One region of the Streptococcus criceti HS-6 genome, then DNA from elsewhere that is predicted to be linked to it. Evidence: predicted binding sites of a transcription regulator. Region 1 holds the regulator's gene; each other region holds the start of a gene.
The links. The regulator HrcA, encoded in region 1, represses chaperone genes, less so after heat shock. The targets are predictions, from matches to a motif close to TTAGCACTCNNNNNNNNNGAGTGCTAA.
Positions count from the first base shown of each region.

Region 1 (4,135 bases):
AGCCTTATTAAAGGATTAGGATAGGGGGTTGAAATAGTATGCAATCAAGGCTAAAGTTTCGGCCTTTTATGATCGTTTTTGGACTTGTTTTAGCCCTTATTCTTTTGCCTCTCTTGTTGAACATGAAAACAAAGGCTGCCAATACCAAGGTTAGCACGCCTTATACAGAGTCTTCCTTCATTAAAGAGGTAGCTCCGGTAGCCCAGAAGTTATCAAAAGCCTATGGTATTAAGGCTTCTATAATTATTGCTCAGGCGGCCCAGTCATCTGATTATGGCTCTGACTTGCTGGCTGTGCGCTATCATAATTTCACAGGAACCTTAGCTCAGTCTGGGCAAGCTAAGATTGTTTTAACTACTCGGTCTTATGAAAACGGTCAGTGGCAAACAGTTAAACTGCCTTATGCTATTTATAGCAACTGGCAGGATAGTTTGATGGCTTATCTTGAGGCCATTTCTTCGGGTATGTGGGGGAAACAGCTCTACACCATCCTAGCCACAACTGAAGAGTATGTTACAGCAGCTCAGGCTCTGCAAAAAGCAGGGGTTAATACAGACCCTGACTATGCTAATAAGCTCATTACGATCATCCGAGAAAAGAATCTTACTCAGTATGATAGTTAGGATCTAGTTTTCTAAAGAATTAGCTGAATTAGCACTCTTTTTAAAAGAGTGCTAATTTTTTGCGCTTTTCTCTTGACAGTTGGTTTTAGAGCGGTATAATAGAAACATAAGTTAGCAGACTTGCTTTAAGAGTGCTAATGAACTTTTGGAATGGAGGTCCGTGATGATTACGCAGCGGCAAAATGATATTTTATCTATTGTGATTGAGCTGTTTACGCAGACACACGAACCTGTCGGATCCAAGGTTTTACAAAATTACATTGCTTCTAGTAGTGCCACCATCCGCAATGATATGGCTGCCTTAGAAAAAATTGGTCTCTTGGAAAAGGCGCACACATCTAGTGGCCGTCTGCCAAGTCGGCAGGGTTTTCAGTACTATGTTAGTCATCTCCTAAATTTTGAGAGGATTGACGAAGATGATGCCTATCAAGTTATCAAAGGTTTTGATTTTGAATTTTTTAAACTGGAAGATTTGTTGCAGAAGGCCAGCGATCTTTTAGCAGAGTTGACAGGGTGCACAGCAGTTGCTTTAGATGTTGAACCAAGCAATCAGCGCTTGAGCGCTTTTGATATTGTAAAGCTCAGTCACCACGATGCTCTAGCTGTCATGACCTTTGATGATTCTAATACGGTCACCAGTCAGTTTGCTATTCCTAAGAATTTTCTTGACGAAGACTTAGCTACTTTAAGCGGTTTAGTACATGAGCGTTTTTTGGGACAAACAGTTATGGAGATTCATTATCGGATTCGAACTGAGATTCCACAGATTGTTCAGCGCTATTTTAAGACAACAGACAATGTCTTAGAATTATTTGAACATATTTTTAAGGAAATGTTTGTCGAAAAGCCGTTTTTAGCTGGCAAGGAGAATCTACTCAAGTTTTCTGACGACCAGATCTACCGTTTTTTTGATAAGACCCAAGAATTAGCTTTGGAAATTCGTCAGTTGCTTCAAGAGGATAAACCCTATGCCATTCGTCTGGCAGATGAGAAACAAACTGGTTTGACTTCTTTAACACAGTTGTCCTATAAATTTCTCATTCCCTACCGAGGTTTTGGCAGCTTAAGCTTGTTTGGACCTGTGACGATTGATTACCAACGGGCCTTCAGTCTATTGGGAATTGTCAGCCGGGTGTTGACTATGAAATCAGCTGATTTCTATCGTTACCTTAGTAGCAATCATTATGAAGTCAATTAGTAACATTTAATAAAGGAGGCATTATGTCAGAAGATATTAAAAAAGAGGAAGTGACCGAAGAGACTCAGGCTTCTGAAACCGAAGAAAAAGAGCAAACTGAAGCGGCCTCTGAGGAAACTACTGAAAAAACAGAATTAGAAGCAGCTTTAGAGAAGGCTGAGGATTTTGAAAATAAATTCTTACGGGCTCACGCTGAAATGCAAAATATTCAGCGTCGCGCCAATGAGGAACGTCAGCAGTTACAGAAGTATCGTTCGCAAGATCTCGCTAAGGCAATCTTGCCTAGCTTGGATAATTTAGAACGTGCTTTAGCAGTTGAGGGCTTGAGCGATGATGTGAAAAAAGGGTTGGAAATGGTACAGGAAAGCCTGAATCAAGCTCTTAAAGAAGAGGGTGTGGAAGAAGTGGCAGTTGAAAGCTTTGATCACAACCTTCACATGGCTGTTCAAACCTTACCGGCTGATGATGAGCATCCAGCAGACAGCATTGCGGAAGTTTTCCAAAAAGGCTACAAACTGCACGATCGCCTGCTTCGGCCAGCTATGGTGGTGGTATATAATTAGTCAATAATGATGGGCATTAAAACGTCTCGTCATTATACGGCAACCGCTATGGCGGATTGCCTAGACTCCTTACTATCTCACGTCGTAACTATACAATGATGATAGCTAATCAATAAAATAACCGTGTCCGAAATGACAATAAACTAGGTGGTAAGTCAGAAATCTTTGATTTCGTTGACGCGCCCCCGCAAGGTTGACTAGCATTTTATGGCCTGAAGGGTGTAGAAAGTTCAGTCAACTACTGCGAATAAAAACAAGTAAAGAGGAAAAATGAAAGGAATTGAACCCGAACGGAAAGCTCGGACTCGGAATTGAGATAAATCACCTCGTGTACAAGCACACATCGTTGATTTCCTAAAATTCTAGTCGCTTTCTCGGCGTTCTTGGTATCTTAATTATGAGCAAAATTATTGGTATTGACTTAGGAACAACAAACTCAGCAGTTGCCGTTCTTGAAGGAACTGAAAGTAAAATTATCGCTAACCCAGAAGGTAACCGTACAACTCCTTCTGTTGTCTCGTTTAAAAACGGGGAAATCATTGTCGGTGATGCGGCTAAACGTCAAGCGGTAACTAACCCAGATACTGTTATCTCTATCAAATCTAAGATGGGGACTTCTGAAAAAGTTTCTGCTAATGGTAAAGAATACACTCCTCAAGAAATTTCAGCTATGATTCTGCAATACATCAAGGGTTATGCTGAAGATTATCTTGGTGAAAAAGTTGAAAAAGCCGTTATTACAGTCCCTGCTTACTTCAACGATGCCCAACGTCAGGCAACAAAAGATGCTGGTAAAATCGCGGGTCTTGAAGTCGAACGTATCGTCAACGAACCAACCGCAGCAGCTCTTGCTTATGGTCTTGATAAACAAGATAAAGATGAAAAAATCTTAGTGTTTGACCTTGGTGGTGGTACTTTTGATGTCTCTATCCTTGAGTTGGGCGATGGTGTCTTCGATGTATTGGCTACTGCTGGTGATAATAAACTAGGTGGTGACGATTTCGACCAAAAGATTATTGACTACTTGGTTGATGAATTCAAGAAAGAAAACGGCATTGACCTGTCAACTGACAAGATGGCTCTGCAACGTTTGAAAGATGCTGCTGAAAAAGCTAAGAAGGACTTGTCAGGTGTCACCCAAACACAAATCAGCCTGCCTTTCATCACTGCCGGTGATGCTGGACCGCTCCACTTGGAAGTCTCATTAACACGTGCTAAATTTGATGATTTGACTCGCGATCTGGTTGAACGTACCAAGACCCCTGTTCGTCAAGCTTTGTCTGATGCTGATTTGAGCCTGTCAGAAATTGATGAAGTTATCTTGGTTGGTGGTTCAACGCGTATTCCAGCAGTTGTTGAAGCGGTTAAAGCTGAAACAGGTAAAGAACCAAACAAATCTGTGAACCCTGATGAAGTCGTAGCCATGGGTGCTGCTATTCAAGGTGGTGTCATCACTGGTGATGTCAAAGACGTCGTACTTCTTGATGTGACCCCATTGTCACTTGGTATCGAAACCATGGGCGGTGTCTTCACGAAGTTGATTGACCGCAACACAACTATCCCAACCTCTAAGTCACAAGTCTTTTCAACCGCAGCTGATAACCAACCAGCCGTTGACATCCACGTTCTTCAAGGTGAACGCCCAATGGCAGCGGACAACAAGACTTTGGGACGTTTCCAATTGACAGATATCCCAGCTGCACCTCGTGGTGTGCCACAAATCGAAGTAACATTTGACATTGACAAGAACG
Region 1 covers NZ_AEUV02000002.1:550,342-554,476, forward strand. Annotated here, with positions in the region: gene STRCR_RS02775 (M15 family metallopeptidase) at 1-19, shown strand, start outside; gene STRCR_RS02780 (glycoside hydrolase family 73 protein) at 39-623, shown strand; gene hrcA (heat-inducible transcriptional repressor HrcA) at 787-1,821, shown strand; gene grpE (nucleotide exchange factor GrpE) at 1,845-2,384, shown strand; gene dnaK (molecular chaperone DnaK) at 2,782-4,135, shown strand, end outside.

Region 2 (4,135 bases), 1.7 Mb from region 1:
GCGGATCATGCTGTCGGCTGAACCAAAGAGCTCGATAGCCAGCTGTTTAGACAGCTCCGTCTTACCAACACCAGTAGGTCCGACAAAGAGGAAGCTACCGATTGGCCGATTAGGAGCCCCTAGTCCAACACGATTCCGACGGATGGCCTTAGCGATCTTATCAACAGCATCATCTTGACCGATAACGTGAGCCTTGAGGTCACTAGCCAGATTAACCAGTTGGGACTGCTCTTTTTCTTTGAGATCACCCACTGGTATATTGGTCTTTTCTTCAACAATGGCTTCAATATGTTTTTCGGTAATGACAGGAATATCTTGCTCATCCAGCTGTTGGGATTGCATTTCCTTGTACTTAGCAATTTGGTCACGGAAGTAAGCCGCTTTTTCAAAGTCTTCTTCACGAGTGGCTTGGGCCTTGAGATTCTCAGCTTCTACCAGCCTTTGATCAATTTCTTTAGGATCAACAAAGTTGAGCGTTAGGTTCATCTTTGAACCAGCCTCGTCCAAAAGGTCGATAGCTTTATCAGGCAAGAAGCGGTCTTGAATATAGCGATTGGAGAGGACGGCAGCCGCTTCAATCGCTTCATCAGTATATTTAACATGATGATAGTCTTGATATTTTGGCTGGATACCATGCAAAATAGTGATGGTTTCTTCCACAGAAGGCTCATCTACCTTGACAGGCTGCATCCGCCGTTCCAGAGCGGCATCCTTTTCGATGATACGATATTCATTGAGGGTTGTTGCCCCAACCAGTTGCAGATCACCGCGAGCTAGGGCTGGCTTTAAGATATTACCAGCATCCATGCTGCCATCTGTTGTACCACCGGCACCGACGATTTCATGGATTTCGTCAATGAAAAGAATAACATCCTGCCGCTGGCGAATTTCTTCCATCAGCTTTTGCATCCGCTCTTCAAATTGGCCTCGGATACCGGTTCCTTGAACCAGACTGACTACATCTAGGCGGATAACTTGTTTGCTCTGTAATTTTTGTGGCACATTGCCATCAACGATCTTTTGTGCCAGTCCTTCAACAACAGCAGTTTTACCAACACCAGGCTCACCAATTAGGACAGGATTGTTCTTGGTCCGTCGGTTGAGGATTTCAATGACGCGGACAATTTCCTGATCGCGGCCGATGACAGGATCGATATCACCACGACGGGCCATATCGGTAATATTGATACCAAATTCTTCCAAGATACCTTGAGGCTGTTGGGGTTGAGCCTGAGGACGGCGTCCCTTGTTGCTCCCACCATTGTTCCCTCCACGATTACCGCCATCGCGTCCCGCTTGTGTTTGTGGAGCATTAGGCAGGTCTGGGTTAAAGGCTCTGAAATTGTTTAAATCGCCAAAGAAATCATCGAAGAAAGAATCCATGGATTGGTTCTGTGGATTTTGGCTGGTTAAATTACTGTTGAGAATATTTTCTGGATCAGCTTTCATAATTCGATAGCAGTTTTGACAGAGATCAATCTGCTTTTGCTGACCATTGACATTTGCATAGAGATGTATGCTCGCATCGTTGAGCTTACAATTTTGACATAACATAGGAAACCTCCGATCTTGACCTATAGTCAATATTGGTCAAAGTCTATGCTGTTATTATAACATTCAAGCTAGAGAAAGCAAGCAAAAAGATTGAATTTTAGCAGACAAATCTCAAGAGTGCTAAAAAATAAAACGGAACGAATAAAATACAACAATTTCTTGACAAATACCCGGATTGTTGTAAAATTGTTGTATAAAAATACATTAAAAGGAATAATTTATGGCTAAATCATTTTTAAAAGAAATAGATTTTACTAAAGAAGAACTGCTGGGGCTGATTGAATCAGCTGCTAAATTTAAGGAACTTAAGAAGCAGAAGCAGGCTCACAGATATTTGGAGGGACTCAACATCGCCCTAATCTTTGAGAAAACGTCCACCAGAACACGCTCTGCCTTCACAGTGGCTGGACAAGACTTGGGAATGAATGTGACCTATTTAGGAGCAGGTGAAACCCAGTTAGGTAAGAAGGAGTCGGTGGCTGATACGGCCAAGGTTTTGGGATCCATGTTTGATGGTATCGAATATCGGGGCTTTAAACAGGAGGATGTTGAAACCCTGGCTGAGTATTCTGGTGTACCCGTTTGGAATGGTTTGACCGATACCTGGCATCCAACTCAGATGATTGCGGACTTTCTGACCCTTAGGGAGCATTTTGGACGCTTGGGGGGCTTGAATATCGCTTATATTGGAGATGGTCGTAACAATATGGCCAATTCTCTCTTAGTAACCTCTGCTATCCTTGGTGTTAACTGCACCATTATTGCTCCGGAGGGACTGCAGCCGGAGCAAGCGATTGTAGCCTTAGCCCAACAGCACAATACTGGGGCCAAACTGCTGGTAACCGACGATCCGTCAGCCGTTAAGGGTGTAGATATGATTTACACCGATGTTTGGGTTTCCATGGGAGAAGATGTAGATTTTAAAGACAGAATCGATTGGCTTCTGCCTTACCAAGTTAATCAGGGACTCCTGAATTTGACGCAAAATCCAGAAACCATTGTCATGCACTGCTTGCCTGCCTTTCATGACCTCAATACTAGCATTGGTCGAGCTATCTACGATAAATATGGTTACAGCGAGTTAGAAATCACCGATCAGATTTTTCAAAAGTTTAGTCCAATCATTTTCCAAGAGGCTGAGAACCGCCTGCATGCTATTAAGGCGATTATCTACCAATCTTATTAATAGGAAAGAATTGACCCCTAAAACCTTGTGTATGGTTCTGCTTTACCAGAGAATAAGTGAATTTTAGTTTAATATAAAGGAAAATACTGGCAAAACAGGGCAAATTTGGCTATTTTAGGGTTTCCACCTATCCCATTCTCCTAGTTTATGGTAAAATGAAATTGATTAAAAGATTAATGGAGCAAGGAGCAAAAGTAGTAGCTGGAGATATTTAGATTTCCAAGCCCCTTGTATCTTAGCTAAGGAGAATTTACATGGAATCACATTTGGTGAGAATCATTGATCGTCTCAATCTGATGACGACAGATGGGAGTAATCTGAAACGAAATTTTGAACGTGACGGTGTTGTTGTTGCGGAAGTTTCTTTTGCGAACGATCCTGAAAATGGTCCTGTTTTCACGTTGCGTGATGTCAAGGCACGTGAGACTTACACCTTCGATAGCATTGACCTAATCGCTATGGAAATCTATGACCTGCTTTATTAAGATAATCATAGAAAAATCGGGCTTTTTAGTCCGATTTTTGAATTTATGAGACTTTTAATCCACCTCACTCTGCAAGGTGCGAAATAATGCACCACCTGTAAGGGTGTTCATAATTTTATAAAAAAGATGTCCGTCACGAAATAACTGTAAGGAAACCTAGGTGCTTATCCCTATCTGAATGATTGTAGAATGGGAGCTGGCTTGGTCAATGGTAGATCTGAAGTTTTTGCAATGACTGTTCTACTAATTGATAATGCGGAATCAGGTAGGCTTTATAGGAACTTTGAGTATCTGGGCTTCTTGTCTTAACTGACATTTGGATGAGTATAATTCCGTTCCTCTGCCGATTGACAGAAAATACTTGATAGCCTTGTAAGATATTTTTCTGCGCCTGATGCCAGAAAATAGATGGCATATAGGAAGAGGCGATATGAAGATAGTTGTTGTCAAACAACCATCAATAGTGTTGAGGTAGTAGATTATGCTTTTACAACGATTGGAAATGCTGAAGCACTTGTAAGAGTTGAATATTGCTATTTGTTATTCAGACTTGCACAGGGTTCATGGAGCTTTTGACAAAGCGTCTGAATGTATTCTTGTCACGAAGGTATTAATATTTTCTGATAAAATAGGGGATCTGTCTCCTAAATCTACCTAGGTTAAACAATAGTATACGGTAAAGCTGATTGATGATTTTCTTTGCGCCAGCTCAGAGAATTTTCCATTTGGCTTTTTATTTATCTTCTAGCTATTTTTTCCAAAAAAATATGCAGGAATTTCAAAGAATTTCGAAAATTATAAAATAACATTGTATTATTATACATTTTATGGTAGAATGATTTACAAATTTATTGATGGGATCTCTTCTTTAGAGTCAGTTGCCCGTCATTAGGAAACTGCCGATTGGCTA
Region 2 covers NZ_AEUV02000002.1:2,229,482-2,233,616, reverse strand. Annotated here, with positions in the region: gene STRCR_RS10385 (ATP-dependent Clp protease ATP-binding subunit) at 1-1,554, opposite strand, end outside; gene argF (ornithine carbamoyltransferase) at 1,775-2,740, shown strand; gene STRCR_RS10375 (DUF1797 family protein) at 2,995-3,225, shown strand.
Region 2: the regulator HrcA is predicted to act here: its motif matches at 1,652-1,678, upstream of STRCR_RS10385 (ATP-dependent Clp protease ATP-binding subunit).

Region 3 (4,135 bases), 390 kb from region 1:
CGGGAACTAGCCTTGCCAAACGCTCCGCAAAAGCGCGGCATCATTGAACTGCATGATACTGCCGTGGTCGGCGAAGCTTTTGACCCAGCCAAGCATTGGCAAAACTAGACCTGTCCAAATTTCAATTTGCTGGAGATATTTATAGAAATCAGGAAAGTGGGACAGACAGCTATGAGTGCCATACTCCTCACCCATAGAATACGATCTTTTTTGAAGGTGACGTATAAAAATCTATAGATGACAGCCTGATTTTTCTTACACTTTAATTTCTAAACTTAGGTTGGAATCCCCTTGCTGGAGCATTTCAATCTCGCTTCTGGGAAATGCTTTGTCATTAATCCATACATGATACGGAAAATCAAAAAGCGAATGAGATTAGATTTCTACTACGAAAATTCTAATTTGTTCGCTTTTTAATTTGTTTGTCCTAATCCTCCTTTTTAATTTCTTTTACGAATAAAAAAATAAGGAGGTGAAGATATGTATAATAAAGTCATTCTTATCGGCCGTTTGACAGCGACTCCCCAGATGGTTAAGACTCCTTCGGATAAATCCGTCTCTCGCGTGACCTTAGCTGTCAATCGCCGTTTTAAAACTCAGGACGGAGAGCGCCAAGCTGATTTTGTCACTGTCGTTTTATGGGGTAAACTGGCTGAAACGCTTGTCTCTTATGCTGGCAAAGGCAGTCTGGTTTCTATTGATGGTGAAATTAGGACTCGCCATTATGAAAAGGATGGACAGACCCATTATGTAACCGAGGTTCTGGCCCAGTCCTTTCAATTACTGGAAAGCCGTGCTCAACGAGCCTTACGTGAAAATAATGGCACCAGCGACCTGACAGACTTAGTGCTCGAAGAGGAAGAACTCCCTTTTTAAATCCTACATTCCTTATTTTGATACAACCGTACCTTTGTCTGGGGCGGTTTTTGTTTGTTTTAGAAATCATACGAAATACAAGCTTAGAAAATGTTATAATGGGGATAGTTAGGTTTAAGGAGGCTGACTTATGCAAATAATTTTCAGTGATATAGACGGTACTCTTCTCAATAAAGATCATCAGGTAACCCCAGCGACTGCCCGATCTATCAAGTTGTGTGTGGATAAGGGCCTCTATTTTGTGCCAGTGTCTGCTCGGATGCCTGAAGCCATTCGCCCAATCATTGATAACATCGGTATTTCTAGTCCCATCATCGCTTACAATGGTGCCTTGATTCAGGCTCAGGACGGGACAGTTGTCGATAGCAAGACCATAGCCATGCCTGAGGTCCTATCAGTCTGCCATACGGTTGAAAATCTGGGGCAGGATCTGGCCTGGAACATCTATAGCTATAGTGATTGGTATTCATCCCATCAAGGTCATGATTTGGTTCACAATGAAGAAGTGGTGGTTGACTTAGAGTCGCAAGTTGCCGATCTTGAACAGTTAGCCAGTCTTAAAGAAGCTCACAAGGTTTTAGTCATGTGTCCACCTAATCGGACTGACCAAGTTTTGCAGGCTCTCAAGCAGGGCTATCCGGACCTATCCATTGCCAAATCTGCTGCTCATCTGATTGAGGTCATGGCAGCAGGAATTGATAAAGGTCAGGCTGTTAAAACCTTAGCTGACTACTACAGAGTTCCTATAACTGAGACTTTGGCTTTTGGCGACAACTATAATGATTTAGAAATGTTGGAAACTGTCGGTTATGGCGTCCTCATGGGCAATGCTCCCAAAGCTCTGCAGAATCGAATTGGCAAGGTTACCTTGGATCATAACCACGATGGCATCGCTAAAGTACTGCAAGAAGAAATTCTCTGAGAAGTTCTTCTGGAGAATTCTGGGATGATGCTATTTAAAGGGCTGGTTTTTTAAGAACTTGTATTCACATTTTTTTGACAGTTAGCCTTATGTGGTAGGGACGTAAGCAACCTCCTAACGGAGTTCCACTGCTCATTTTCAAGCTTAGGGTCTTGAAAATCCCATCGACGATTGACTTAAATAGGGTCAATCGTCTTTTTACCACAACGGCAACTGTCTGTTTTGAGCGACCTTATGGTCGCTTTTTCCAGCTGACGCTAAGAATTTAAACTTGTGAATACAGTTTCTAACTTTTAGCATGTGGAAAAACTTTACCAATTTGGTAGAGTTTTTTCTTGACTATTTTTGACCAAATGCTAAAATAATAAATGTAATTAGCACTCGCACTGATAAAGTGCTAAAAAATTAATGGAGGTAAGACAATGTTAAAACCTTTAGGTGATCGTATTGTTGTAAAATTTGAAGAAGTAGAAGAAACCACAGCTAGTGGCTTTGTTTTGGCAGGTGGCTCGCATGAAGCAACGAAAACAGCAACCGTTTTAGCCGTTGGACCAGGTTCTCGGACACTGCATGGAGATTTGATTGCTCCGAGTGTAGCTAAGGACGATAAGGTTCTGGTTGAAAATGGCGCTGGTTTGGACGTTAAAGATGGTGATGATAAAGTTTCCATCGTCCGTGAATCTGATATTTTGGCTATTCTTAGCTAGGAGTAGGACTGAACCTCATTCAAAATTGTTAGCTACTAGCAAGTTAAGATAAAAAATTCTTAGGTTAGTTCTCATTGAGGAGAAGCTGCTAATGTCCTAGGTGCTCCCGAACGTGAAAAACTTAAAGGGCCCTGAAGCCTATCCTCCCCTAAAGTAGCTAGCCTAAGCAATATATAAACAAGAAAGACAGGTAATCATAAATGGCAAAAGATATTAAATTTTCAGCAGATGCGCGTTCTGCAATGGTGCGTGGTGTAGATGTTTTGGCTGATACCGTTAAGGTAACGCTTGGCCCTAAAGGTCGTAACGTTGTTTTGGAAAAATCCTTTGGTTCACCCTTGATCACGAATGACGGTGTCACTATTGCTAAGGAAATCGAACTAGAAGATCATTTTGAAAATATGGGAGCCAAATTGGTTTCAGAAGTTGCTTCAAAAACCAATGATATTGCCGGTGATGGTACAACAACTGCCACCGTTTTAACCCAAGCCATCGTTCGCGAAGGGCTTAAAAATGTAACAGCAGGAGCTAACCCAATCGGTATCCGTCGCGGTATCGAAAGAGCTGTTGCAACAGCTGTTGAAGGTCTAAAAGCTATCGCTCAACCAGTTTCTGGTAAAGAAGCTATTGCGCAAGTTGCTGCTGTATCTTCACGTTCTGAAAAAGTTGGTGAATACATTTCAGAAGCTATGGAAAAAGTTGGCAATGACGGTGTCATCACCATTGAAGAGTCTCGCGGTATGGAGACTGAACTGGACGTTGTTGAAGGTATGCAATTTGACCGCGGTTACCTCTCTCAATACATGGTAACCGATAACGAAAAGATGGTTGCTGATCTTGACAATCCTTACATCTTGATTACCGATAAGAAAATTTCAAATATCCAGGATGTCCTTCCTCTTTTAGAAGAAGTGCTTAAAACCAGCCGTCCGCTTTTAATCATTGCCGACGATGTTGATGGTGAAGCCCTGCCTACCTTAGTCCTTAATAAGATTCGTGGTACCTTTAATGTCGTAGCCGTTAAGGCACCTGGCTTTGGTGACCGCCGCAAGGCTATGCTGGAAGATATCGCTATTTTAACGGGCGGTACTGTTATCACGGAAGATCTTGGATTAGAGCTCAAAGATGCCAGCATCGCTTCGCTAGGTCAAGCTGCTAAAATTACTATTGATAAGGATTCAACGGTTATCGTTGAAGGAGCAGGCCAAGCTGATGCAATCGCAGAACGGGTCAATGTGATTAAGTCACAATTGGAAACAACAACATCAGACTTTGATCGTGAAAAATTGCAAGAACGGTTAGCAAAATTATCTGGCGGTGTTGCAGTTATCAAGGTTGGTGCTGCGACTGAAACAGAATTAAAAGAAATGAAACTTCGCATTGAAGACGCCCTTAATGCAACCCGCGCTGCCGTTGAAGAAGGCATCGTTGCCGGTGGTGGTACAGCCCTTGTTAATGTCATTGAAAAAGTTGCCTCTCTTGATGTGAAAGGGGATGAAGCAACTGGCCGTAACATTGTTCTGCGTGCGCTTGAAGAACCCGTTCGTCAAATTGCCCGTAATGCTGGCTATGAAGGTTCCGTTATCATCGAAAAACTTAAAGCTAGCGCTGTTGGTACAGGCTTTAATGC
Region 3 covers NZ_AEUV02000002.1:160,238-164,372, reverse strand. Annotated here, with positions in the region: gene ytpR (YtpR family tRNA-binding protein) at 1-108, shown strand, start outside; gene STRCR_RS00830 (single-stranded DNA-binding protein) at 481-876, shown strand; gene STRCR_RS00825 (Cof-type HAD-IIB family hydrolase) at 1,007-1,798, shown strand; gene groES (co-chaperone GroES) at 2,221-2,505, shown strand; gene groL (chaperonin GroEL) at 2,706-4,135, shown strand, end outside.
Region 3: the regulator HrcA is predicted to act here: its motif matches at 2,173-2,199, upstream of groES (co-chaperone GroES).